3 regions of the Bacillus sp. HSf4 genome follow, and region 3 is predicted to be linked to each of the others. Evidence: riboswitches for the same ligand, from Rfam matches in the RefSeq annotation. Region 3 holds a riboswitch; each other region holds the start of a gene.

Region 1 (5,641 bases), 470 kb from region 3:
ATTCCGTATTTTTCGGTGAGCAGCTGATGCGAGCGGACCGCGATTTCAACCTTCCTGTCCGCGGTGACGGCCATTCCTGTTTCATCGATCGTCCCGACGACGAGTGCGCCGCCGAACCGTTTGACGAGCGGGAGAATGTCGGCGAACCGCTCTTCGCCGTCTTCCAGGTTGATCGAGTTGATAATCGCCTTTCCTTGAGAGTATTTGAGCGCTTTTTCGATGACTTCTTTATCGGTTGAATCAATGACAAACGGCGCTTTTACTTTTTTCATGGCTTCCTTCAAGAAGCCTTCCATATCTTTCGCTTCATCCCGGTCAGGATCGGCGAGGCAGATGTCGATGACGTGCGCCCCGTTTTTCACCTGGGCTCTGGCGATTTCGGCGGCTTCTTCAAATTTTTGTTCGGCGATGAGCCGTTTGAATTTGCGTGAACCGATCACATTTGTCCGTTCGCCGACAAAAAGAGGGCGCATCGTTTCTTCATAGATTAAGCCGTCAATCCCTGAGACGGTGTGCGGTCTTTTCCCCGAAGGCAACGGACGCGGCGGGAGTGCAGCGACTTCTTCGGCCAGCGCTTCGATATGGGCGGGCGTCGTTCCGCAGCATCCGCCGACGATGTTGAGCCAGCCTTCCTCGGCAAAAGCCCTGATTTTTTTCGCCAGTGACTGTGGGGATTCGTGATACTGTCCTTCTTCATCGGGAAGGCCGGCGTTTGGATAACAGCTGACGGCCGTCCGCGCGAGTGAAGAAAGGGTTCTGATATGATCGGTCATAAATTCAGGGCCTGTCGCACAATTTAAGCCGACACTGACCGGTTTCATATGCTCAAGCGAGATGTAGAATGATTCGATATCCTGCCCGGCAAGCGTCGTGCCCATCGGCTCTATCGTTCCCGATACCATGAGGGGAAGGGTTGTGCCGGTCTTTTCAAAAGCCTGCCTGATTCCGATAAAGCCGGCTTTAACATTGAGCATGTCCTGGCTTGTTTCAAGCAGGAGCAGATCGGCGCCGCCTGTGATCAGAGCCCTTGCCTGCTCCTCATAATTGGCGATCAGCTCATCAAATGTTGTCCCTCCTGTGACCGAGAGTGTTTTCGTTGTCGGCCCCATTGCACCTGCGACAAATCTTGGCCACTCAGGCGTTGAAAATTTTTCAGCGGCCGCTTTGGCGAGCTTGACGGAAGCGAGATTCAGATCATAGGCGAGATGTCCCAGGTTATACTCGTCAAGCACGAGCCGGGTTGCACCGAATGTATTCGTTTCAATGATATCGGCCTTTGCGGCGAGATACGCTTCATGGATGCCTTGGATGATGTGCGGGGCCGTCACACTTAAATATTCATTGCATCCTTCATATGCCTCTCCGCCGAAATCGGCGGGAGACAGGTTTGCGTCTTGAATCATCGTGCCCATCGCACCGTCAAGGACGAGGATTTTTTTCTTCAGCTGGTCATTGATGATAGACATTTGCGGTCTCCTTTTCTTTCTGGTGAATGTAAGCCGTCAGTTCTGCTGTCAAGTCAGAGCGCAAAAACGGTGTGATCAAGTAGATGCCGTTAAACAAATCACATGCGGCGTCAAGCAGTGAGCGGGCGATCGCGAGGCCTTCCTGCGTCTGTTTTTGTTTGTCATTTCCGGCAAGCGCCATTTTTTCGCGGATCGAATCCGACAGCTTGATCCCGGGAATTTCATTATGAATAAACTCCGCGTTCCTGCTGCTTGTCAAAGGCATGACGCCGATGTAGATCGGTGTCTCAAGATGCTTTGTCTCCTCATGAATCTTGATGAGCTGTTCCTCCGAGTAGACCGGCTGGGAAATAAAATAGTCGGCGCCGCAGTCGATTTTCTTCTCGATCCGTTTGACCGCTTTATCAATGTGTCTGACGTTCGGATTGAAGGCGGCGGCGACAGAAAAGTTCGTTTTTTTGCCGAGCGGTTTCCCGGAATAGGACAAACCTTCATTGAACTGCTTGATCAGGCCGATCAAATCAAATGACGTCAAGTCATAGACGGAGGTGGCGCCCGGGAAGTCGCCGATTTTCGACGGATCGCCGGTGATCGCCAGCACATCGGACAGCCCGAGGGTGTCAAGGCCCATTAAATGAGACTGCAGGCCGATCAGGTTGCGGTCTCTGCAGGTGATATGGACAAGTGACCTCATATCGAGCCGCTGCTTTAACAGCGCCCCGCAGGCGACATTGCTGATCCGCGGAGTCGCAAGCGAGTTGTCCGCCAAGGTCAGGGCATCGATTCCCGCCGCCTTTAATTCCTCTGCTGCGCGGAGAAACTTTTCAAAGTTTAATTGTTTAGGAGGGTCCAGTTCAACGATGATCGATCGTTTTTCTTTTGCCAGTTCGTCCAGTGCGGGCTCTGTTCTTTCTTGTTGAACGGCCGCTTGCGCTTGCTTTTTGATTTTGACATGTTTTTCGGTGACGGGCGGAAGGTCTTTGACCGCTTCAGCCATCGCTCTGATGTGGTGCGGCGTCGTACCGCAGCATCCGCCGATGATTCGTGCGCCCTGGTTGCGAAATTCCTTCGCACTGTCTCTGAAATATTGGTCATCAGTTTCATAGACGAGGCGACCTTCAACAAGGGATGGAAGGCTGCTGTTTGGATAGACGGAAAGGTAGGCGTTTTCCAAAAGCGGCACTTCTTCGAGCGCTTTGATCATATGATGGGGACCGAGGCGGCAGTTGATGCCGACCACGTCGGCTCCGAGATCAGCCAAAAGCTTTAAGCTGTCGCTGAGCGGTGTTCCGTCTTGAAGAACACCTTCCTCATGCATGGAGACATTCAGAACAATCGGCAGGTCTGTTTCCTTTCTGGCAATCTTCAACACTTCGCGCGCTTCTTCCAAATCATAATAGGTTTCCAGAAGAAGCCCGTCAGGCTCCTCATTTAATAGAAGGTAAAGCTGTTCGCGAAAGCTCCGTTTAATGTCATCGAGTGAATACGTGTTTTTATTAAACGTCCGGATTCCGCCGAGCGTTCCGAAAACATACGCGGAACCGGCGGCAGAACGGGCGATGCGGACGGCTTTTTCGTTGATTTGCTTCGTTTCGTCTTCAAGGCCGTATCTGGACAGCTTGATGAAGTTTGCACCGTACGTGTTCGTTTGAATAATGTCGGCGCCTGCTTGGACGTATGCTTCATGGACGCGTTTAACTTCATCGGGCTTTGATATATTCAATTCTTCAAAACAGCGGTCGATTCCGTAAGAATAAAGGAGCGTCCCCATGGCACCGTCGGCGATTAAAATGTTGTGTTTTATATCATCCAAAAAACCCATTGTTTTCCCCCTTGAACATGTTGATAAATAAAAAAGTCTTCTGATAAGAAGACTTTTAAGCGACAATGTCGGTCTTCTTATCTTCCAAGCAGACTGCTTGCTGGATTTAGCACCTTGGTCATGAATATTCATTCACCGGTTGCTGAGGCTTCATCGGGCCAGTCCCTCTGCCTCTCTTGATAAGAACAGCTATTCAATTGTGTGATGAATACTTTAACTCAATTTACCGAAAATCGGGGGAATAATCAACAGTAAATTGAGAATTTATCGAAAATTTATAAATTGAACATCAATCGGAAGGTCTGCTTCTTTGACTAAGCCGATGATTTGCTGGAGATCGTCTTTGTTTTTTCCGGTTACCCGGATTTGATCATCCTGAATTTGGGATTTGACTTTCAGCCCAGATTTTTTGATCAGATTGTTGATTTTCTTTGCGTTGTCTTTATCGATCCCCTGAACCAGTTTGCCCCGCTGTCTGACGGTTCCGCCTGAAGCGTTCTCAAGCTTTGCGTATTCGATGTTCTTTGTCGGGACATTCCGCTTGATCAGCTTGCCGACGAGGACATCTTTCAGCTGGTCCATTTTAAACTCGTCGTCTGAGACAAGGACAAGCTCGTCTCCTTCAAGCGTAATGCTGCTTTTTGAACCTTTGAAATCATAGCGTGTGCCGATTTCTTTCAGAGCGGTTTGAATTGCGTTTTGAACTTCAGGGAGTTCAACCTTTGAGACGATGTCAAATGAGCTTTCTTTTGCCATGTGAAAACCTCCATCCATTTTACTTATGAGTCAATTATAGTAGAATAAGGTGAAACTTCCAATATGGTACGGTTTTGCCTGGCCGTTATCTGGCAATAATTTGAACATTGGAGGAATACATCAATAGAACAGGTGCATGAAGAAAGGAAGAATCAATATGAGACCGGGACAGCAATTAACTTTGCAAATAGATCACAAAGCCGACTACGGGTACTTTTTGACGGACGGAGATGAATCGATTCTCCTCCATCACAGCGAGGTCACCGCGGATATAGAAGATCTGGAAGAAGTCGACGTTTTTGTGTATGTCGATCATGAGGGGCGCTTGGCGGCTACGATGAGAAAACCGATCATCAGCGCTGATCACTACGATTGGGTGGAAGTCGTGGATGCCGTCAGCGACATGGGGGTGTTCGTCGATGTCGGGCTCACAAAGGATGCGCTTGTCGCCACCGAACATCTTCCGCCTTATGAATCTGTCTGGCCTCAAAAAGGGGACAGGCTGTACTGCATGCTGAAGATCACAAGCCACGGCAGAATGTTTGCCAAACCTGCTCCGGAAGACAAGATGAGCGAGCTTTTTCACAAAGCTTCGGACGATTTAATGAACAAGGAGATGACAGGAACAGTATACCGTTTGATCGCATCAGGCTCTTTTTTGATTTCCGATGAAGGCATAAGAGGCTTTATCCATTCATCTGAAAGAAAAGAAGAGCCGAGGCTTGGAGAGAGGCTGACAGCAAGGGTGATCAAAGTAAAAGAAGACGGTACGGTCAATTTGTCGCTCCTGCCGAGAAAGCAGGACGCCATGTCTGTTGACGCCGAACAGATCCTCACTTATATGAGGACGAGAAACGGTGCGATGCCTTTTTGGGATAAAAGCGACCCGGAAGATATCAAAGAGCGGTTTAACATGAGCAAGGCGGCGTTTAAAAGAGCGCTCGGCCACCTGATGAAGCAGGGGAAAATCTATCAGGAAGAGGGCTGGACATACGAGAAAAAATAGGGGCGGGCGCAATCGCCCCTTTGGCTTACAAATGATCGGTTTTTTTGGAATACTGGTGTTTTCCGGCTTGTCTGTTTTTTTCGGCGAGCCGGTTTTTCTTTTGGTTGACGGCGTTGTTGTCAACCGGCTTTTTATCATCATCTTTCATGAGGAAGCACCTCCCGTTAAAATGTCGCTTTTATGTTGCTCATCGGAGGCAAAACTATGTATTCTCCCATCGCGATATTTTTTGCCGGGAAGTTTATGCCTTCTTCCTCCGCCGGCATACATATATCATAAGACCCGAAAAAGGAGACTTAGTATGAAACATAGCTGCTCAGTTTACATTCATCATGTGTCTGCGGGAGGGATTGTCAACTTCGGCGGAGCGTACAGGATTTCTCCGGTCACAATGGAAAAGGTGATCGAGGGGGCTGGCGGTCCGGATGTCGGGACTGCGGTCGCCGAATCGCTTTCACCGATCATTGGTGAAGGGACAATCAACGTGGACGACTGACGATACAGGCCTGCTTTTAAGCAGGCCTGTTTTTGTTTATCTTTTATCTTTTCCCGGAAAAAAGATCGCCAATGTGCCGGGTCCCGCATGGGCGC
Region 2 (5,641 bases), 210 kb from region 3:
ATTCATCCAGATTTTGCGTACTTGAGCATTATTACAGATTATACTTATTTTGTAAACCTATTTTCCGAAAAAATATTTTGAAATCAAGTATAATAGATTTGTTGAATCATTCCCTTGAATGAAATATGGTAAACACCGAAATGTTTTTTCCTTTTAAAGGAGGTCTTTTGATGAAAAAACCTATTTCAAAACTAACGGCTTTCTTCGCTGTAAAAGAAGCGCGCTCCGGTCTGATCCTGTTTTTCAGCGCCTTTAAAGCGTGGAGAAAAGGAGAATATCCGCTTTTTCCTAAAAGAACGATTTTTCTGGCCGCTTTGGCTTTCATTTATGTGCTGTCACCGATTGATTTGATTCCGGACATTATCGCAGGGGCTGGCTGGCTTGATGATGCGGCTGTTCTTGCCTTTCTTTTCAGACAAATCGCCAAAGAACTGGCTGAATTTGACGCCCTGCACGAGAAAGGAGGCGGCGCAAAATGATTGATGGTCTTAATCATCTGTTATTTTCAGTCTCCGACCTAAAGGCGTCCATTGCTTTCTATGAAAATGTGTTTGATGCAAAATGGCTCGTCAAAGGCGAGAAAACCGCGTACTTTGATCTAAACGGCATCTGGCTCGCTCTGAACGAGGAAAAGGATATTAAACGGACTGAAATCCGCGACTCATACACACACATTGCCTTTTCGATCAAAGAGGAAGATCTCGATCATTGGGAGACGAAATTAAAAGATTTGGGCGTGAATGTGTTAAAAGGGAGAAAACGCCATCAGGGTGATAAAGATTCGATTTATTTTTCCGATCCGGACGGACACAAATTCGAGCTCCACACCGGCTCTGTCTTCGACAGACTCGAATACTATCAAACAGAAAAGCCTCACCTTTCATTTCATGAGGGCCATATTCAAGCGCTATACGATAAAAACAAATAAAAACAGCGCCCTAAGCGGCGCTGTTTTTATGACTGTTTAACCTGTTCTCTTTCATAGATCGGCACCCAGCCCTCGGTCGTCACAAATATCCTGACGGCTACGACTTTCCTGTCTTCTTGAAGCGTGAAGTAATGGCGGGTGTTTTCCGGAACAGAGATCAAATCGCCGGGGCTCAATAAACAATCGAAAAATACGCCGTCTTTTCCTTCAATCGCAAAGATGCCGTGGCCGTTGACGATAAACCTGACCTCATCATCTGTGTGGTGATGCTCCTGTTTAAAGTTTTTCAGAAGTTCATCCAGTTTTGGATTTTCATCAGAGAGCGAGATGACATCTTGCGCCTTATAGCCGCGCCGCTCGGAAATGTCTTTGATCTCACTTTGAAAACTATTTAAAATCTCCTGTTTTTCCGCGTCTGTTAAATCGTATTTTTCCCTTAAACCTGCAGACAGTTTCGTGATATCCCATTGTTCGTAAATCACACCCTGCTGATCGAGGTACTTTTTCACCTCTTCACTGTTTTCGATCATCGTGTTTTGCTCATCATGGATACGGATTGTTGCCATGTGCGTTTCTCCTCCTTTTTCAAACATACGCATGTCTGAAAGCTTTTAATTTTAAATGCCAGCTGAACAAAAATTCATAAGCTTCAAGAAACCGCTTTGCTTCAAATGCCGTTTTCCCCCAGACGGTAATGCCGTGGTTCCTGATCAAGACGGCGCCGGAATCGCCTGTCAGGTGAGCGGCAAAATCAGCCGCCAAGTCCGGAATATGGGCGGTATTTTCGATAATCGGAATGGTGACTGCGGCGTTTTCCTCCCATATCCCGAGCGCTTTAATGATTTCCTGCCCTTTAAAAGTGATTTGCTGCTCTTTTGCATAAAGTTCTGAAATCACGTTATTGTCGACGGTATGAACATGAAGACAGCTGCCTGCGTTTGTTTTTTGATAGACATACGCATGGAGCAGCGTTTCCGCCGACGGCTTCAGGGAGTGGCCGCTTTCTGCAGGATTGCCTTCTTGATCCACCAGCAAAAAATCCTCGTCCGTCTCTTTTCGTTTGTCTTTTCCGCTGGCCGTCACCAAAAAGCGAAGCGGAGCCTCCGCTACTTTGATTGAAAGGTTGCCGCTTGTCGCCGGAAACCAGTCTCTTGCCGCGAGCTCCCTTTTTACTTCGGCAAGCTCCTGCCTGCGCTGTTCTCTAACAGCCATTCCTTCACCTCCCGGGTTTCTTCTAGGGCGCGCTTCACATCGTGAAAATCCTGAAACGCGATATGGTTCAAATGCAGAGCCTCACATTCCTTCAGCAAATAATCACGGGCCATGCACAAATCAGAACGCTTTGCAGCCTCAACATCCGTGACGGAATCCCCGATCATCACGAGAAAGTCATCTTCCCCTTTCAGCCTTCGAATGATGGAAGGCTTGCAGCAGCCGCATTCGTTTTCGCACTTATCATCACACAGATGCGGCCAATCAATCGCGATGCTCTCGCCAGTAAAATCCGCCTTGTTGCAATAGATGCGCTCCCTTTCCACGATCCCTTCAAGCAAAGGATAGACGAAGAAATCCATGCCTCCGCTGACGACGTAAAAGGGAATCCCGCACTCATCAAGGAATGCAACAAACTCCTTAAAACCGGCGCGGATCTCCGCTTGCTCGAGTACAAATGCCGTCATCTCTTCCCTGAGGCTGCTCTCCAGAAGGGCAAACATGCCGCCGACTCCCTCTTGGATCGATATTTCCTTGGAGAGAACACCGTCTTTTAAGGCAATCCATTCGTTTGGAGCGAATTGTTTCATGATGCTGATGATGTTGTCGTTCGTTGTAATCGTCCCGTCAAAATCGCAGATGATCAGCGGCTTTCTCATACGGGAATCTCCACTTTCCCCCATTTATCCAAAGCGAGCTTTAAATCGCGGGACCGTTTTGCTTTTTCTTCGACAGGTTCGCCTTGAAGAACGGCTTCTATGATCGCTCTAAACGCCCTGCCCCCGCCTGTTGCTCCGTTTGGATGGCCGTGAATTCCGCCGCCCGCATTGATGATGTGGTCAATACCGAAGTCTTTCATCAAAAGCGGAACCATGCCTGGGTGTATGCCGGCCGACGGCACGGCAAATGACGGCTGAAAAACATCCTCTTTCGTGCATTCATCATGAATGGCGAGCGCTTCCCGCTTTTCGAGCGCGACGCTTCCGTACGGGGAAGGAAACAGGCTGAAATCCGCCCCCAGATAACGGGTCAGCTTTCCCAGCAAAAGCGAATGGGAAAAACCGTAATACGGCGAAGAAGCCAATGCGCCGCTGACGGCCGGATGAGCCATGATCGCAAGCGGAATTTCGTCGTCTTCGGCCAGGCTTTGGAGGACGTCCAGCCCATAGGCAAACACATTGAACAGCAAAACGTCGGCCCCAAGCTCAGCGGCCTTTTTCGCTTTGTCTTTCAGCTCCATCGTCCTTCCTGTCAGATTGACGGCGTAAAGCGTTTTGTGTCCGGTTTCTTCATAGGTGCTTTGCAGCACTTTTTTCCCTTCGGTGATCCGCTTTTCAAAAGGAGCGTTCCCGGTTTCAAACAAAATCTCATCATCCTTGATCAAATCGACACCGCCGAGCGCCTGCTGCCTCAGCTGCTCCTTCAAATCTTCCATATCGCGGCCGATGACGCCTTTGAAAATGCTCATCAGAAGCGGCCTTTCAAATTCGCCGATCTTTTTGCGGATGCCGTAGATCCCGAATTTCGGTCCCGGCAGCGATTGCTTAAAGTCGTTTGAAAACGAAAGATCCGTCAATTTGATTTTCCCGTCAAGCGACAGCTTGCCAAAAACGGTCGTCAAGACAGCCGGAATATCCCTCGTAAAATTGGCTTCCGGATAGGCGATCGTGACCACCGCCTGTTTCTCCCCGCGGGCGCCTTCCGTTTCTTCAACGCGGACGACGCGTCCTTTGTGCTTTTTTAATTGTTCCTGTTTCAGCTGCGGCAAATCCGTCCAGGATCCCACCGTCAGGCCGAGCGCAATTTGCTCCGCCCGTATTTTTGGATCGCCTCCGGGATCTGTCAGGACATATGTTGCCAAAAGTTCACTCATGCTCTTTAGCTCCTTCCTGTTTCCCATGCATACAAAAAAACCTCTTTTTGCGGCTGTGCTAAAAAGAGGTTTCGTTTCTCACTTCGAATCCTTATCTCTCAGCGCCAGCTGCAAGAATTAGCACCGTGCTTAAAAAGTCGGTTGCCGGGCTTCATCGGGCTCGTCCCTCCACCTGCTCTTGATAAGAATATTGATTTTTATAAATTATTTTGAATTATCCCACCGTTTTCCTTAGTTGTCAATGAGGGACTGCCGATTTTTTGAAAATGTTCAGCCTGGCGATCCTGCTTGCCGCTTCACGCAAGCGTTCCTCACTTGTAAGAAGACCGACTCGTACATAGCCTTCACCATGCGGACCGAATCCGATGCCCGGCGCTGTCGCGACATTAGCCTTCTCCAGCAGCAAATCCGAAAATTCTTCAGATGTAAAGCCTTCGGGGACGGGCATCCAGGCAAAAAAGGAGCCTTCCGGAAACGGGGCGTCCCAGCCGATATCCCGGACAGCCTTGATCCAGACGTTCCGCCGTTTTTCATATCGTTCATTTTGCACGTTCACACAGCTTTGATCTGCGAGAAGCGCGACGGCGGCAGCATCCTGCACCGCTTTAAAAAGGCTGACATACATATGGTCCTGGTAGAGATTCAGCGCTTCGATCACAGAGGCGTTTCCGACCGCAAATCCGACTCTCCATCCCGCCATATTGTAGGTTTTGGACAGCGTATAAATTTCGATCCCGGCTTCCTTAGCGCCGTCTGTTTGCAGAAAGCTCACCGGCTTTTGGCCGTCATAGCCGATCGCCCCGTAGGCAAAATCATGAACGACACAAATGCCGTGCGCTTTGGCAAACCCGACGGTTTCTGCAAAAAACGCCGGTGTGGCCTGAGCTCCGGTCGGGTTGTTCGGATAGTTCAAATACATCAGCTTCGCTTTTTCTTTTAGCTCAGAGGGAATGTCGCTGTAGTCGGGCAGAAAATGATTGTCCGCGGTAAGCGGCATCGTTTCCATCTTCGCTTTGGCCAGCTCAACACCCGACCAGTAATCCGGATATCCCGGGTCGGGAACGAGCACGGTATCCCCCGGATTTAACAGGCATTGCGGCAGCTCTACAAGGCCCGCTTTTCCGCCGAACAATACGGCAACTTCCCGCTCAGGATCAAGGGAAACACCATACTCCCTTTGATAAAATTCGGCTGCCGCCTCTTTCAGCTTGCGGCTCCCGCGAAAGGAAGAATAGCGATGATTTTCAGGATGATGCACGGCTTTTGCCATCGCTTCAACAATATGATCCGGTGTCGGCTGATCAGGGTTTCCCTGGCCGAGATTGATGACATCATGACCCGCTGCCATCTTTTCATTCACCTTTTTGACCAGTGATGCAAAAAATTGTTCCGGAAGCTGTTTCAGCACATCAGAAAACTCAAATTTCATTTTTTTCACCCGCTTTGAAAAATTCTTGAAATGATAGTCCATCATCATATATTGTTAAAGGTAAATTGTAAAGCAAAAAATGAGGTGAATAAGAGTGAAGCGGACGATTTCCTGCCTGCAATTCGATATCGCATACGGCAATCCTTCGGAAAATCTCAAAAAAGCGGAGCGGCTGATCGAAGCGGAAAGCCGGCATGCG
Region 3 (5,641 bases):
TCCCGCTTTGGCATGCTGTAAAATCTGTTTATTGACAAGCCTGTCATATAAAATGACATCGGCTTGTTGGATGGCTTTTAAAGCTTTGATCGTCAGTAAATCGGGGTCTCCAGGACCTGCCCCAACGATATATACTTTCCCCATCTTCTTTTCTCCCCCCGATCTGATCTCGATCTTCTCCAAACTCATTATAAATCATAAAGAAAGCGTTCGGTGCCCGAAAATATCACAAAAACCAAACGTTTTCTTTATGAAATAGGAAAGTGCATCAGCTGCACTTTCCTATTGTTCCCGTTTTTAGTTTCCGGATGGTTTCGCAATGGTTTTGACATATTCGACAAGCTGCTCCCTGCATGCGTTTCGGTCGTTTTGACCCGTATCAAGGACAAGCTCCGGCGCTTCGGGTTCTTCATAAGGCGAATCGATTCCGGTGAAAAACGGAATCTCCCCGTTTCTCGCTTTTTTGTACAGGCCTTTCGGGTCCCGCTCTTCACACGTTTCTAAATCGCATTTGACATATACTTCGTGAAATTCATTTTCCTCAACAAGCTGTCTGATGAGGTCGCGGTCTTCTTTAAATGGAGAAATAAATGCCGTAATCACGATCGTCCCCTGTTCGACAAACAGTTTTGCAACTTCGCCGATCCGGCGGATATTCTCTTTTCGGTCCTCATCGGAAAACCCGAGATCTTTGTTCAGCCCGTGTCTGACATTGTCCCCGTCAAGGACCGTCACCTGGTAGCCTTCTTCAAACAATTTGCGTGCGGCTGCGTTGGCAATCGTAGATTTTCCTGAGCCGCTTAAACCCGTCAGCCAAATGATCGAGCTTTTGTGTTTGTTTTTTTCATGGTATTCCTGCTTTGTAATGGATGCCTGATGCCAGACGATATCTTGATTTACCAATTGTTAGCCCCCCTTTTAAGAAACCCCGGCCGCCAAGCCTTTTATCAATGTTTGAATGACTTCAGGGCGGCTGAATGTGCTAGGCGGGAATTCGCCGTTTCTCAGCATGGCCCTCACCTTTGTGCCGGACAAAATGACATGATGTTCTTTGCCGTGAGGACACGTTTTCGCCGTTGCCATTGAACCGCAGACATTGCAGTAAAAGCTGTGTTCAAATTTCAGCGGCGTGATCCCGATCTCTTCCGGTTTAAACTGATCAAACAGCTCCTGCGCCTCATATGTTCCATAGTAATCGCCGACTCCGGCATGGTCTCTTCCGACGATAAAGTGTGTGCAGCCGTAGTTTTTTCTGACAAGCGCGTGGAAGATCGCCTCTTTCGGTCCCGCATAGCGCATCGCTGCCGGGAAGACCCCGAGGAAGACGCGGTCTTTCGGATAATACCCGTCAAGCAGCACCTGATAGCTTTCCATGCGGACATCCGCCGGAATGTCGTCTGATTTCGTTTCCCCGACCAATGGATTGAGGAACAGTCCGTCTACCGTTTCGAGCGCTGTTTTTTGGATGTATTCGTGTGCTCTGTGCACCGGGTTTCTCGTTTGGAAGCCGACGATCGTTTTCCAGCCATTCTCTGCGAATTTTTGTCTCGTTTCCGCAGGTTCAAACGTATGTGCCGGGAATTGCTTTTCACTTCGCTTGATGAGAGTGATCGGCCCGCCGACATAAACATTCCCGCGTTCAAACAGTTTTTTGACGCCCGGATGCTCAATCTCGTCGGTTTTATAGATGCGGACGGCTTCCGTCTTTTTATCCGGCGTATAGATATCTTCGATGTCAATGACGCCGTATGTTTCTCCGTTGTATGTGAGACGGACGGTATCTCCGACTTTCAATTGAACCGCTTTTTGTTCATCAACAGGAAGTGTAATCGGAAGCGTCCATACATGGCCTGCGGCAAGCCTCATGTTTTCCACAACCGAAAGATAGTCTTTCTCTGTTAAAAACCCTTCTAACGGGCTGTATGCTCCGATTCCGATCAGCTCAAGATCGGCAAAAGCGATCACATCCAGTGCAATTTCCTGTGCGATTTGCTCGAAATCAAATTCTTCATTTACGCGGTTTACCAAAACACCGCCGTGTGGTGCTAAACTCATGACTCTGTTTCCCCCTACTTTAAATTCCTCCGCCCTGTTCATGGACGGAGCTGTGTTCTTTTTTGACCGCCCTCATCAGGCTGATCGTTCCGACTGACGCCAGAAGAACGCTCGTGATGACAATGAGAGCGTAATAGTCTCCCTTTAATAAAAGGCTGACTAGCGTATAGGAAAGACTTAATGAAAGAAACGGCGATACGATCCATACTTTCAGCATCGTTTTGACCACCTGTTTATGAAAAACATTGCCGCCGTTTTTTGCCATTCCCATTCCTATTATAGAAGATGATGTCACCTGCGCGAGCGGAACCGGAAGACCGAAAATTGAGCTGATCATCACAAGCCCGGCTCCGGTGCTTGACAGAAGGATCCCCTCTCCTTTTGAGAATCTGGTGATCTTTTTGCCGTTTGTTTCAAGTACGCGCCGGCCCAATAATAGGGCGCCCAGTGCGACGAACAGCCCGCCGTACAGCGTTCCTTCGCCAACTGTCAAAACATGCGCCGCCACCAGAGGGCCGACAGCGTTTGCGACATTGTTCATTCCCGCTGAGAAGGCCTCAAAAAATCCGCTGATGAGCAGAAGGACCGCCAAAATTTTCGCTTTGTTCCCTGAAGCGGGACGCTTTATCGCTTTTTTCATGATCTTTGCCATGGCAAATGTAAAAGTAAAAGCGGCGATTGGAACGATAACCCAAAACATGACGATGACAAGCAAAGATTTGACATATAAAATTTGATAGGCGACACCGACGCCGACGACAGATCCGACTGTCACCTCACTTGTCGAAAGCGGAATGCCGAGAACGTTTGCGATAAAGAGCGACAAAGCGGCTGATCCGATGATAATGCAGACGATTTCCAGCGTGATCACCTGTTCGGGAATAATACCCGAGCTGATCGTCTTCACGACGTTTCCGCCGCCGATGACGGCACCTGAGAGAACGCCGGCCGCACAGATCAAAAGCGCGTGAAGCTTCTTTTTGACCGCTTCCGATCCGTAGGCGATGCCCATTGAAGCGGCGGCCCCGCTTGCTCCAATGTTCATCGCAAAAAACATGCTAAATAAAATGGCGGCAAGTTCCATAACTCATCTCCTTACTCGTGCAGTCCGCATTCGGTTTTGTTTAAGCCGTTCCATCGTCCGGAGCGGAGATCGTCCATCGTAAAGGCAGGAGAGGTGCACGGCGCACAGCCTATGCTCGGATAGCCTTGGTCGTGAAGCGGATTATACGGCAGATCGTGTTTTGTGACATATCTCCAAATATCCTTCCACGTCCAATGGATGAGCGGACATACTTTGATGGACTTGAATTTCTCGTCTTTGTTTAAGAAGTTCGTCTTTCTGCGTCCTTCGGATTGTTCGCGGCGAAGGCCAGACAGCCATGCCGGATAGCCGGAAAGCACCTCGCGGAGAGGAATGATCTTCCGCATTTCACAGCAGGAATTCGGGGCGGTCTTCCAAAGTTCATCCCCGTATTGTTCAGCTTGCTGTGCGACGGTAAGCTCCGGTTTTTTCATCACAATCTGGAGGCCGGGATATCGTTCTTTGACAGCGTCTATCGTTTCATACGTTTCTTTAAAATGAAGGCCTGTATCAAGGAAGACGATGACAGCGTCTTTTTTCACCTTGTAAATCAAATCGATCAGGACAATTCCCTCAATTCCGAAGCTGCATGCATATACGAGCTGATCTCCGTAATGGCCGTACGCCCATTTCAGGACGGACAGTGCTCCTTTATATGAATCATCTTCTTGAAAAGAGATGGTCGGTTCTTCCCATGTACTGTAAGTAAAAATTGTCGGTTCCCCCTTTTTTCGCCAACAAAAAAACGGCTTCCAGCAGAAAAAAACTGTGAAAACCGCCTCTAGTTTGTCTAGTCAGCTATTTCAATCTTATTTTTTCATTTTTTTCAATTTGAATGACCTTGCCGTCTTGAACAACGAATGTGATCGATCCGTAATTCATGTCCTTCAGCATGTCTTTCATTTTGATGATCGCTTTTTCGAGCTGCTCATCTGTTTTCACTCCTAGCTCCTCCTCTGCCCCGTAAAAATTAAAATCTTTCTTCCAAATTTGAAAGAAAGATGAGGAACTTCTCATATTCCTTATCTCTCAAAATGAGGGCATTTTGCTGGAAGTAGCACCTTACGTCTGCACGCAGGTTGCCGGGTTTCATCGGACCAGTCCCTCCACCGCTCTTGATAAGTTTGCTTTTGTTATTTTAAAATTTTAGCACAATTCGAATAAAAGTCAACCCGACTTTTTTGATAGGATTAATAAAAATAAAAAATGATACGTTTTTCCTATTTCTGAATCTGAAAAAAGAAACAAAAAAACCGTTCCCCATTTCAGGGGACACGGCATCGGTCACATTTCCATCCAGGATGTTGATTCAGGATTGACTTTCCATTCTTTCAGCTTGACGGCATCCGCTTCTTTGATCATACCTTCGGCAAGCGCAGCTTCCGTCAAGGTGTCATAATCGGTGAGTGTATAATAGGCGATACCTGCCTCACCAAAAGCGGCGGCGGCTTTGTCGAGGCCGTATGTGAAGATCGCGGCGACGCCGAGCACCTCACATCCGGCTTCTTTCAGCGCGGCGGCGGCTTCAAGCACACTTCCTCCTGTTGAAATCAAATCTTCGATCACAACGACTTTTTGGCCATTACTTACGGCCCCTTCGATTTGATTTCCTTTTCCGTGCGCCTTCGGCTTGCTTCTGACATAGCACATCGGCAGCTGCAGCCTGTCAGCGGCCAGCGCAGCATGCGGAATACCCGCTGTCGCCGTTCCGGCGATCATTTCCGCTTCGGGAAATTTGTCTTGTATCAATTCGGCAAGGCCGGAAGCGATGGTGTCGCGCACTTCGGGGTATGAAAGTGTCAATCGGTTGTCGCAATAGATCGGCGACAGGATGCCGCTTGCCCATGTGAACGGCTCATTCGGCCTCAGGAAAACCGCTTTGATTTTTAATAGATGGTTGGCTATCTCTGTTTTCATGCCTTGATTCCCTCCCATTGAAACGCTATTTTCTGATAGGCTGCGACCGGATCCGGCGCCTTTGTGATCGACCGGCCGACAACGATCGCCGAAACGCCTTTTTCCCTTGCGTATTCCGGCGTCGCTACTCTGACTTGGTCATTGGTATTGTCATCTGCCAGGCGGATTCCCGGTGTGACGGTCAGAAAATCAGGAGCTGCAGCCTGATAAATGCGCTCAGCTTCATGTACGGAGCAGACGACCCCGTCGAGCCCGCTTTGTGCAGCCAATCTGCTGTAGTGAAGCACAGCCTCCTCAAGCGGCGCTTCGATCAAGAGTTCGCTTGTCAGTATGTCTTGGGACGTGCTGGTCAGCTGGGTCACCGCGATTAATGACGGCCGTTTTTCTCCGGCAGGGGTTCCGGCTTCAAGGCCTTCCACCGCAGCTTCCATCATCTGCTTTCCGCCGGCGGCGTGCACATTGACAAGGTTAACGCCGAATCCCGCCAGCCTTTTCATCGCTTTATATACCGTTGTCGGGATGTCATGGCATTTCAAATCAAGGAAAATGCGGCAGTCCCGCTGCTTCAGTTCTTCAAGAATGGAA

The links. A riboswitch is a leader RNA that binds a small molecule or an ion and turns the genes downstream of it on or off. The one in region 3 is predicted to bind S-adenosylmethionine.
Region 1: linked by a shared signal. The riboswitch ahead of P3X63_RS06480 (bifunctional homocysteine S-methyltransferase/methylenetetrahydrofolate reductase) and the one ahead of P3X63_RS08910 (YezD family protein) in region 3 are both predicted to bind S-adenosylmethionine.
Region 2: linked by a shared signal. The riboswitch ahead of mtnW (2,3-diketo-5-methylthiopentyl-1-phosphate enolase) and the one ahead of P3X63_RS08910 (YezD family protein) in region 3 are both predicted to bind S-adenosylmethionine.

What each region holds. Positions count from the first base shown of each region.
Region 1 covers NZ_CP120679.1:1,276,698-1,282,338, forward strand. Annotated here, with positions in the region: gene metH (methionine synthase) at 1-1,466, opposite strand, end outside; gene P3X63_RS06480 (bifunctional homocysteine S-methyltransferase/methylenetetrahydrofolate reductase) at 1,450-3,288, opposite strand; SAM riboswitch class I at 3,363-3,474, opposite strand; gene P3X63_RS06485 (YajQ family cyclic di-GMP-binding protein) at 3,553-4,044, opposite strand; gene P3X63_RS06490 (CvfB family protein) at 4,202-5,050, shown strand; gene P3X63_RS06495 (DUF3941 domain-containing protein) at 5,076-5,198, opposite strand; gene P3X63_RS06500 (spore germination protein) at 5,352-5,546, shown strand; gene P3X63_RS06505 (DegV family protein) at 5,583-5,641, opposite strand, start outside.
Region 2 covers NZ_CP120679.1:1,534,006-1,539,646, reverse strand. Annotated here, with positions in the region: gene P3X63_RS07860 (YkvA family protein) at 171-479, shown strand; gene fosB (metallothiol transferase FosB) at 476-928, shown strand; gene P3X63_RS07850 (1,2-dihydroxy-3-keto-5-methylthiopentene dioxygenase) at 955-1,494, opposite strand; gene P3X63_RS07845 (methylthioribulose 1-phosphate dehydratase) at 1,514-2,140, opposite strand; gene mtnX (2-hydroxy-3-keto-5-methylthiopentenyl-1-phosphate phosphatase) at 2,098-2,799, opposite strand; gene mtnW (2,3-diketo-5-methylthiopentyl-1-phosphate enolase) at 2,796-4,013, opposite strand; SAM riboswitch class I at 4,102-4,201, opposite strand; gene P3X63_RS07830 (pyridoxal phosphate-dependent aminotransferase) at 4,252-5,442, opposite strand; gene P3X63_RS07825 (carbon-nitrogen family hydrolase) at 5,537-5,641, shown strand, end outside.
Region 3 covers NZ_CP120679.1:1,742,842-1,748,482, reverse strand. Annotated here, with positions in the region: gene cobA (uroporphyrinogen-III C-methyltransferase) at 1-144, opposite strand, end outside; gene cysC (adenylyl-sulfate kinase) at 298-903, opposite strand; gene sat (sulfate adenylyltransferase) at 919-2,055, opposite strand; gene P3X63_RS08920 (sulfate permease) at 2,075-3,139, opposite strand; gene P3X63_RS08915 (phosphoadenylyl-sulfate reductase) at 3,151-3,852, opposite strand; gene P3X63_RS08910 (YezD family protein) at 3,938-4,051, opposite strand; SAM riboswitch class I at 4,159-4,264, opposite strand; gene pyrE (orotate phosphoribosyltransferase) at 4,424-5,056, opposite strand; gene pyrF (orotidine-5'-phosphate decarboxylase) at 5,053-5,641, opposite strand, start outside.